Regions from separate parts of the Paenibacillus oryziterrae genome, predicted to be linked through region 2. Evidence: predicted binding sites of a transcription regulator. Region 2 holds the regulator's gene; the other holds the start of a gene.
The links. Region 2 encodes LexA, which represses DNA repair genes until DNA is damaged. Its sites were predicted from a motif close to CGAACATATGTTCG; they were not measured.
Positions count from the first base shown of each region.

Region 1 (4,298 bases), on a different contig from region 2:
ATTGCGGACAATTCGAAGCTTTATAAATCTGTTCTCGTCTATCGGCGAATTACGAACTTTTCGGAAAGGCTGTTGACCCTGCTGTCGGAATTGATTGCTGCTAGAATAGAGGAGACGGGGAGCCGCATTCCGGGAACCTTAACGGCAACGATTCAAAAAGACATCGCCATAGGGTACGGTTCTTCTGCTTTGATCGGTGTAATCATTTCGTGGCTTAAAAATGATATGCCCTACTCGCCGCATTTTCTTGCGAAACAATTTACTTTGCTGACAACGTCACGATGGAAGGATGAGAAGAATGAATAATTTAAACGTTGCAATCCCGACTCCGTTTCTCGAAGATGAGAGTCTCAATCCAGACGGGTTTGAACCGATTGTTGAACACCTGAAGCGTAACGGAATCCAGTCCTTGCTGATCTCCGGAAGCACCGGTGAACAACACTCCATGAGCGTTGAGGAGCGGCTGCAAATCATCGATTATTTTAAACAAAAAAACTTCGCCGACGTTGAACTGATGTTCGGTGTTTCTGCAGTCAGAACCAAGGATGCGGTGCGGCTTGTCCAGGCGCTTGAACATTCAGTCTTTCAGGCCATTCTGATCGGCTTTCCTCCTTATATCCGCCCAACCCAGCAGCAGGCGATTGCCTATGTGGAGGAACTGCTTGCCCACACGACAAAAAAGATCGCTCTCTATAACAATCCGGCCCGGACAGGATTTGATTTAAGTCCCGAGTCGCTTCATGAGCTGATTGGCAGACATCATAATATAGTTGGTTTTAAAGAGGGCGGAGACGTTCACCGTCACAAGGGCATAGCTTTTCCCGATTCATTCATCAGGTTTGCGGCAGGGGATGTAAATCTTGTGGCCAATATCGTAGAGGGCGGTTGTAACGGGCTTTCAAGTGTGGCAGGTAATATGTATCCCGAGGTAATTAAGCGAACGTTTGAAGATTTGCTGCAGAATAAACCAGTCGATGCCATGGGGCTAGAGCAGCTGGTATCGCAAGTGATCCAAGGTCAAGCCATTGTTAATATCAAAAACCACTATAACTCCTTAGGTATGAATACAGGCTATTGCCGTTCTCCGCTAGGGATCTAACATACGAATTCTGAAAGGAGACTATCGTCATGCGCTGCTTAACCATACGTCAGCCCTGGGCCACTCTGGTTGCACTGGGGGAAAAAGAGTTTGAGACTCGTTCCTGGAAGACAGGCTACCGGGGGGAGTTGGCGATTCATGCCGGGAAGACAATCGACAAGGCTGCCTGCCTGGAGGAGCCTTTCCGGTCGGTATTAGCCCGGCACGGATATACTGCTGATAATCTGCCAACCGGGTCCATCATAGCTGCCGGCAATCTGACGGAGTGTTATGAGGCAGCACAGCTTGCCGAACGTGAGGGCGGCATCAGCGATAATGAAGTAGTCTTTGGCGATTTCAGTGAAGGGCGCTATGCCTGGAAGCTGGAGTCGATGACACCCCTGGTTCATCCGATACCAGCCAAAGGACGGCTCGGTTTCTGGGAGTATCCGGTACTGAAAGAAGTGGCTGAAGAGTTTTAAGCTAATTTTTAGGTAGCCATCAGGTGGTTTTCAGGTTGGGGAGTTATATTGGTTATACCAAACACCCCCCAGTGTTTCGTGGTATATGGATTTCGGGTCTTGCCTACTCCCAAAGGTAAGATCTATTTTTTGCCTGTGCAGAACTTCCGGTGTCTTGGGCTCCGGTAGTCTCCGGAATGAGCCGGTATTGCTCTTCAAAGCTCCGAAAGGCAGTGATATCGATTCCCAAATACCTGCGCATATGGATAGCGGCCTGGGCGGCAAGAATATCATTCAAGAGCAGCATCCGGTCATGATATCCCCTGCAGATGAAACGGGCTTCGATTCCTTTCTGCAGCCGTTCCTGTTCATATACCTTAATCCCCCGCTTTCTCATTTCATGGCGGACATCCCGCAAATCACCGGCCGCTTGGGCTGAAGCTGTTTTGAGCATATCCAGATAGGGGGCTGGTGTCCGGATATGTGCAGAAATAATTATAGAATCCCGCTCGAAAGCCGATAATATAAGTGGGAGCAGAACATACGATTTGACCAGCATGCTATCTTGGCTTCCTGCCCGGTTCATGAGTTCACCCCTCTTAAAAACAGAACGTATATTCGTATTCTAACCTGTTCTTTAACGAATAATCAATGAAATTTCTCAATAATAGGATAAATGTGACAAAGTTCACAAACGAAAGCTGTCTAAAGAATTATATTAAAATTAAGTTGATTAAATTGCAGGGAAAAGTTATGAGAAATGGGGAATTAGCAATGTATGATGTGCAAGAATCGCACGAGGTTCGTGAAGAGGGCAGTTTCAAACGCGGATTGGCATTCGGTATATTTCTAAGCATTCCTTTATGGATTTCTATGGTCGGCTGGCTACAGCTGTTAACCTTTTGATCACTCTAACTTTATAATTGTTAACTCTAACCTTTTTATATATCTCCTTAGGCCGGGTGCCATCCAGGAATGGATGCATCCGGTTTTTTTTCTGGGTTACGGAGTTTATCAAAAAGATCCCCTGAAACGTAGACGCGCCCGGTATCCGCTTATTTGCGGTTACCGGGCGCTATTTGCTCCACGCATGCACGAATTGATCCCGAGCAAAGGGGACACGTGCTATTTATATTTAATCTCCCGCCGTTCGTGAGCAACGGGCTTTATAAGTCCTAATTATTTCCATCAGCCGTGTGGAGAGAATAATCCTTCCAATACGACAAAAGCCCTACCTCTCTTTTGTCCTTGCGGCTCCGCGGCCGCTCCAGTGTGAATCGGATTGCCATGTTTGAATTTAGTCTCATAAAAAGGATGTTTCCTGTAAAGAAAATGTAAGTACAAGTGTCCGAAACGCCGATAACTATATAACAGTAACCCAGTCGGTTAGCATCTTCTTCAATAGGAAAAGATATGGGGAAATCAAATATTAGATTAATATATCACATTTTGGATATGAATGCAAATTATTTTGAATAGAGAAAGGGTTCGATCGTGATTTTGATTCGGGATGCAGTTCTTCTATAATAAGTGTAATTGTTCACGGGAAATCTTACGTGCCTATTTTGTGAATTATGGTGCAAATACGACAATAAACGACGACATTTATTGAAGGATTGGGTATAGACCGTTATACTTAATAAGTTGGGATTTACTTAATTAAAAAATAAGGGAGAATTTTATGAAACGTGGGGATGTGCTGCTGATTTCCATCGTTTTGGTTGCTGCTCTTGCTTTTCTGGCACCGAAATGGTTTTCCGGCAATAACGATAAAACGGGAATTGAGAACCGGGTGGCTAATATAACCGTAGACGGCAAACAATTCAAGACAATCCAATTGACTAAAGAGGAACAAACCGTTGAAATTCGCACAGAGCGCGGTTACAACATCCTGAAAGTGCATGATTATGGCGTGGAAATGTATGATGCCGATTGTCCCGATAAGGTATGTCTCGGTTTCGGATTTATTACCCAGCCTAAGCAGACGATTGTCTGCCTGCCGCATCGGGTATTAGTGGAAATCGCAAGTACGTCGGGGGAGGACGATATCGATGCCTATGTCCAGTAGTGAATCAGCCACAGTGCTGAAAAGAACGGTAATCATAGCGATTTTTGCCGCAGTGGCGGTAGTGCTCGGTATTTTGGAGGCCCAGATTCCTTTGGTAGGGATAGGTCTGATGCCCGGTGCTAAGCTGGGTTTTGCTAATATTATGATTTTGACCTGTATTTATTTTTTACGCGGCAGGGATGCACTAATGCTGGTTATTCTGAAGACCCTGCTTACGGCATTTATACTCGGTACCTTCTCAAGTCTGCTCTTCAGCTTATGCGGCTCGCTGCTCAGCTTTCTTGTAATGTTCTTACTGGTACGGTTTGGCGGAAAGAGTTTCAGTCTGATCGGTATCAGTATTGCCGGAGGTCTGGCTCACAATGTCGGGCAGCTGCTGGCTGCGGCTATGATCTTTGATTCCTTAAGCATTCTAATTTATCTGCCGGTGCTGCTCATAACCGGAATCGTCACAGGCATCGCCGTTGGATTTGCGGTTCGTTACCTGGTAGCGTCTCTGTCCAAGATATCGCTGTTTGAAGAATTTCTGGGTTGATAGCGGGGCCGCGGGAGGATGAACAACATGAATGAAACCTATAGCGGGCAAGGGTTGAAAGCCGAAGAGGGACAGGCTGTGATTGAGCTGAAGAATGTATCGTTCGGATATGATCCGAGCCAGCCTGTCTTTCAAAATATATCCTTCACCATTCCT
Region 1 covers NZ_JBGJZO010000002.1:161,993-166,290, reverse strand. Annotated here, with positions in the region: gene ACAN55_RS03160 (TetR-like C-terminal domain-containing protein) at 1-306, shown strand, start outside; gene ACAN55_RS03155 (dihydrodipicolinate synthase family protein) at 299-1,099, shown strand; gene ACAN55_RS03150 (ASCH domain-containing protein) at 1,129-1,560, shown strand; gene ACAN55_RS03145 (YhjD family protein) at 1,664-2,125, opposite strand; gene ACAN55_RS03140 (hypothetical protein) at 2,314-2,445, shown strand; gene ACAN55_RS03135 (NusG domain II-containing protein) at 3,221-3,607, shown strand; gene ACAN55_RS03130 (Gx transporter family protein) at 3,591-4,142, shown strand; gene ACAN55_RS03125 (ATP-binding cassette domain-containing protein) at 4,170-4,298, shown strand, end outside.
Region 1: the regulator LexA is predicted to act here: its motif matches at 2,147-2,160, upstream of ACAN55_RS03145 (YhjD family protein).

Region 2 (4,298 bases):
CATAATGAATGTTACATTAAAGCGATTCGACCAGCGGAAGAAGCTCATCGAGATGGGTTATCTCATAATCCGGTTGAATCTCTGCATTCGGCAGCTTGCCGTTCCGATTTATCCATACCGTGGTCAGTCCGGCTGACAATCCTCCAAGAATGTCCGTGGTCAGCTTGTCCCCGACCATAATGCACTCTTCCGGTGCAGCCTCTAGACGCGATAGAGCATGCTGGAAAATACTCTTATCCGGCTTCCCTCTGCCAAATGTTCCCGAGATCACGATGTGATCGAAAAATGGGGTCAGCTCAGGTACGCCATCCAGCTTCTCCTGCTGAAGTGCAGGACAGCCGTTCGTTAATAACAGCAGCTTCACATTGCCGTGCAGTTGCTCAAGAATCTGCAGTGTCTCTTCGTACATATAAGGTCTGCTGCGCCGTTCAGCCGCAAACCTAGCAGCGAGTGTCTCTGCAAGTTCTTCGTCATGTACGCCAAGTGAGGCTAGGCCGAGTCGCCATGATTCTTTGCGGTACACCGGTGCCAACTGCTCCATTTGGCGAAATTCTTCCTGTTCTCCGGCAGTAAAGTTGCCCCAGAGTGCTTCAAAGGGATTAATCCCGATCATTTGAGTAAAAGGAAAAGTCTCATAGGATTCATAAAGGCCGCGGGCTTCCTTGCGGACCGCTGCTTCCAGCTCCTGGGGATCAATAGATTCCCCCGCCGACTTGCAAGTAAATTCAAATGCTTCCTCGATGCTGCGATCATCCCACAGCAGCGTATCGTCCAGATCAAACAGTACAGCTTTAATCGGCATTGAAATTTCTCCCCTCCCTCAAGTTACGGTCTCTTTATTCGTGTTCTAAGGTGATATGATTAACCTTGGCGAACTCCTCCAGGCGCACGCCCATCGCCTCAGTAGCATAACGATTGATCAATTTGGAGAACACCCACTTCGCCCGTTTGTTCTTGTGCTTGATAACCACAGAGCGGCGGGAGAGAATGATTTTCTCGATATCCGCAGGAGCCAGAAAGCGCTCACGGTTAAACTTAAAAGTGGAGAGTCTTGCACGGTCCACCTTCAGGTATGGACGCCGGAAAAAAATAAGCGCTGCGAGAACAAAATAAAGAACGATTCCAAGCCAATTCATCAGGGAACCATTGCCTCTTGTTTCATCGATGCTTCCGACTAACCAGTACATAACTCCAAGCCCGAGCAATACTACAGGGAGAACAATGTTACGTCCTTTGTAAACATCACTGTTCTTGGAGGCAGTGGAATAGGCGTGAATCGAATCCTTACCCGTCTTCTTTCTTAACTTGTTCGCTTGCTTCGTGTTGCGTTGAACCATTCTTTCCCAAGAACGGGCCATGTCATTTCCCCCTAGTCATACTTAAATATCTATGAAAAGGTAACAGGAATTAATGCTTCAATCCCTTGTCGCCTTGTTCACGCCCGTCATTATCAACAATCTCAATGTTGTTCAGTTGTTCACGGAAATTTCTGCGGATGTTCCCCAGATAAATTTCCCGGAGCTTGGCACGTTCCGCCAATTCCTCAGTATTCAGGCCCGCGGTCTTATGTTTGCGTGCCAATTCGTTAATCCGCGCGACCAATTCATCAATATCCACTGCTCTTCCCTCCTTATAAATTCATACTAACTTTGCCATGAGAAAAAGAGCTTGTCAAGGTCTTCCCCCTGCAAGCTCTCTAGTATAGAAAATCCTTCTTAATATATAGGAAGAGATAAGATATCACCGGCTTGAATGTCACTGGTATCCAGCCCGCTGTGCGTTTTAATTCCTTCAATATATACAGCTGTTCTCATGTCGGATGGTTTGTTCTTAAGTGCAATACTCCATAACGTATCTCCAGGTTCAACTACAATGCGTTTATCTTCACGACTGCCGATAGATACCGAACCAGCAAAAACGTTCCCAACAACAGTAAATCCGGAAATCACCAGCATTATAATCATTAGGAGCTTAATCAGATTACCTTGAAGGAACAGCTGAGTTACTCCCGTGGAATTCACATTTGTCTTTCTGAAGCTTATTCCGTTGCCTGAAGCGGACCGATGTCCACTAGAAACCTCCGGAGCCTCTTCATAAATGCTGCGGTAAGTACTGTATTTCAACATGATTCATCGCCCTCCAAACACTTGTTCTTACTTCCAAAATCAATATAACACGAACACATGTTTGAATCAATACTTTTCTCGAACAATTGTTCCCTATTTATTTCTTAGTAGGCAAATTTAGAACTTATGTTTGTGCGAACGGAAGTTCTATGTTATAATTTTCCCAAACATTACTATATGGGGTTGATTCCGATGTCAAAGATTTCGAGTCGCCAGCTGGCGATCCTGGAATTTATACGTAACGAGGTCCGCAGCAAGGGTTACCCGCCTTCCGTACGGGAGATCGGTGAAGCTGTGGGACTAGCCTCCAGCTCTACTGTTCATGGCCATCTCGACCGTCTTGAGAAGAAGGGATTGATCCGCCGTGACCCGACGAAACCTCGCGCAATTGAGCTTCTGGGTCAGGATGATTCCGACAACGTACACCAGTTCGCACAGAGTGTCACACGTGTTCCTGTCGTAGGTAAGGTAACCGCCGGTGTTCCGATAATGGCTACAGAGAATATTGAAGATTATTTCCCTCTTCCTTCTCATTATGTAGGTGACAACAAAGTATTTATGCTTTCTGTCCTCGGTGACAGTATGGTAGAAGCAGGAATTATGAATGGGGATTACGTAATCGTCCGGCAGCAACAGACTGCTAACAATGGCGACATAGTTGTGGCTATGACTGATGAAGATGAAGCAACCGTCAAGACATTCTACAAGGAACGCGATCATATTCGCCTTCAGCCGGAGAATCCGGTGTACGAGCCTCTTCGTCTGAACCGTGTAACTATTCTCGGTAAAGTCGTTGGATTGTTTCGGGACATTCATTAAGAATTATTTGTACTCATCATTTCAAGATACTGAAACAGCCGTCTTCCCATCATTTGGGGAGCGGCTGTTTTTTTAACATCCAGAGCTTTCATCACATATCCTGCTAGCAAAGGAGTGCTGATGACTATGCCCAATGTTCGGATTATTGTGGATTTATCCCAATTTATGCTTTATCTCCTGGATAACGATATCGTCAAAAGAGGGTTCCCTGTAGGAATAGGCACCATGTTAAACCAATCACCTGAAGGCGAATATACTATTATCAACAAACAAGCCCATCCAGGAGGGCCGTACGGGGCTTTCTGGATGGGTCTTTCTAAACCGCATTACGGCATTCATGGAACCAACAATCCAGCTTCGATCGGCAAAAAGGTGTCTCATGGATGCATTCGTATGTATAATGCCGATGTGCTGACACTAGCTTCCCTGGTGAATGTCGGCACAAGGGTAACCATTCGCCAATAGAATCGCCTAAGACTTTAAGTGCAGCTTAATCTATTGACCCCGGTAACTCCGCCGTTACCATCGTTCTCTTTCTCCATAAATTAATTAGGAAAAGGAGGCGACAACTATCTATGGAAGCATATTACAATTGCTTGAGATGTAAAAACAAAAAAGTACGTATCATGACCGTCGACGGACGCCAATACGAAGGTGTCATTGTAGATGTTGACCAGAACAATGTGTATCTGCGGACTGGTTCCAAAGGCAACGTCAAAACCTCGGCCTTTTATCCCGGATTTTACCCTGGGTATTATGCCAATCCGATTTTAACCTTAAGTTTGTTCACTCTGCTGGCTATTGCACTGATCTAATTCCCTAAACTCTCCTTATCTAAGGAGAGTTTTTCTTTGCTAAGAAACCGCGCATTCTTTCACTTGCTAGGCATATCTATTTAATAGAGAGCTCATGCTTCATATTCTGATCCGGGAGATGAACGTACATGCTGATTGTCTTGATGTACCTGTTCACATTCATTGGTGTATCCCTTCTACTGCTGGCTGCCGTCCTTAAACTCAAACGCATGTTCCCCAGAAGTGATCCTGATAAGCTAATTGTAGCCGTTACCGCAGTCCAGAAGAAATTCTCAAAACATTTTATGACTCCAAACCATACCCATATCATAGCACTGGATGATACAGCACGAACCTTATCCATAGGCAGCTTTACCTCAAGTTCCGCCGGACAAACCGCTGCTGTGTTATTGAGTTATGAAGATATCGCAGGCTGCGAGATCCTTGAGAACGCCTTAACGCTGACCAAAGTATCCAGAACCAGCCGGATCAACCGAATCAGTGTCAGCTCAATGACGGATAGAGCGGTAATCTCCGGAAACAATGCATTATACGAAGC
Region 2 covers NZ_JBGJZO010000001.1:204,794-209,091, reverse strand. Annotated here, with positions in the region: gene ACAN55_RS01040 (HAD family hydrolase) at 17-802, opposite strand; gene ACAN55_RS01035 (hypothetical protein) at 837-1,358, opposite strand; gene ACAN55_RS01030 (DUF896 domain-containing protein) at 1,408-1,617, opposite strand; gene ACAN55_RS01025 (LysM peptidoglycan-binding domain-containing protein) at 1,716-2,126, opposite strand; gene lexA (transcriptional repressor LexA) at 2,319-2,945, shown strand; gene ACAN55_RS01015 (L,D-transpeptidase) at 3,072-3,410, shown strand; gene ACAN55_RS01010 (LSm family protein) at 3,521-3,760, shown strand; gene ACAN55_RS01005 (hypothetical protein) at 3,889-4,298, shown strand, end outside.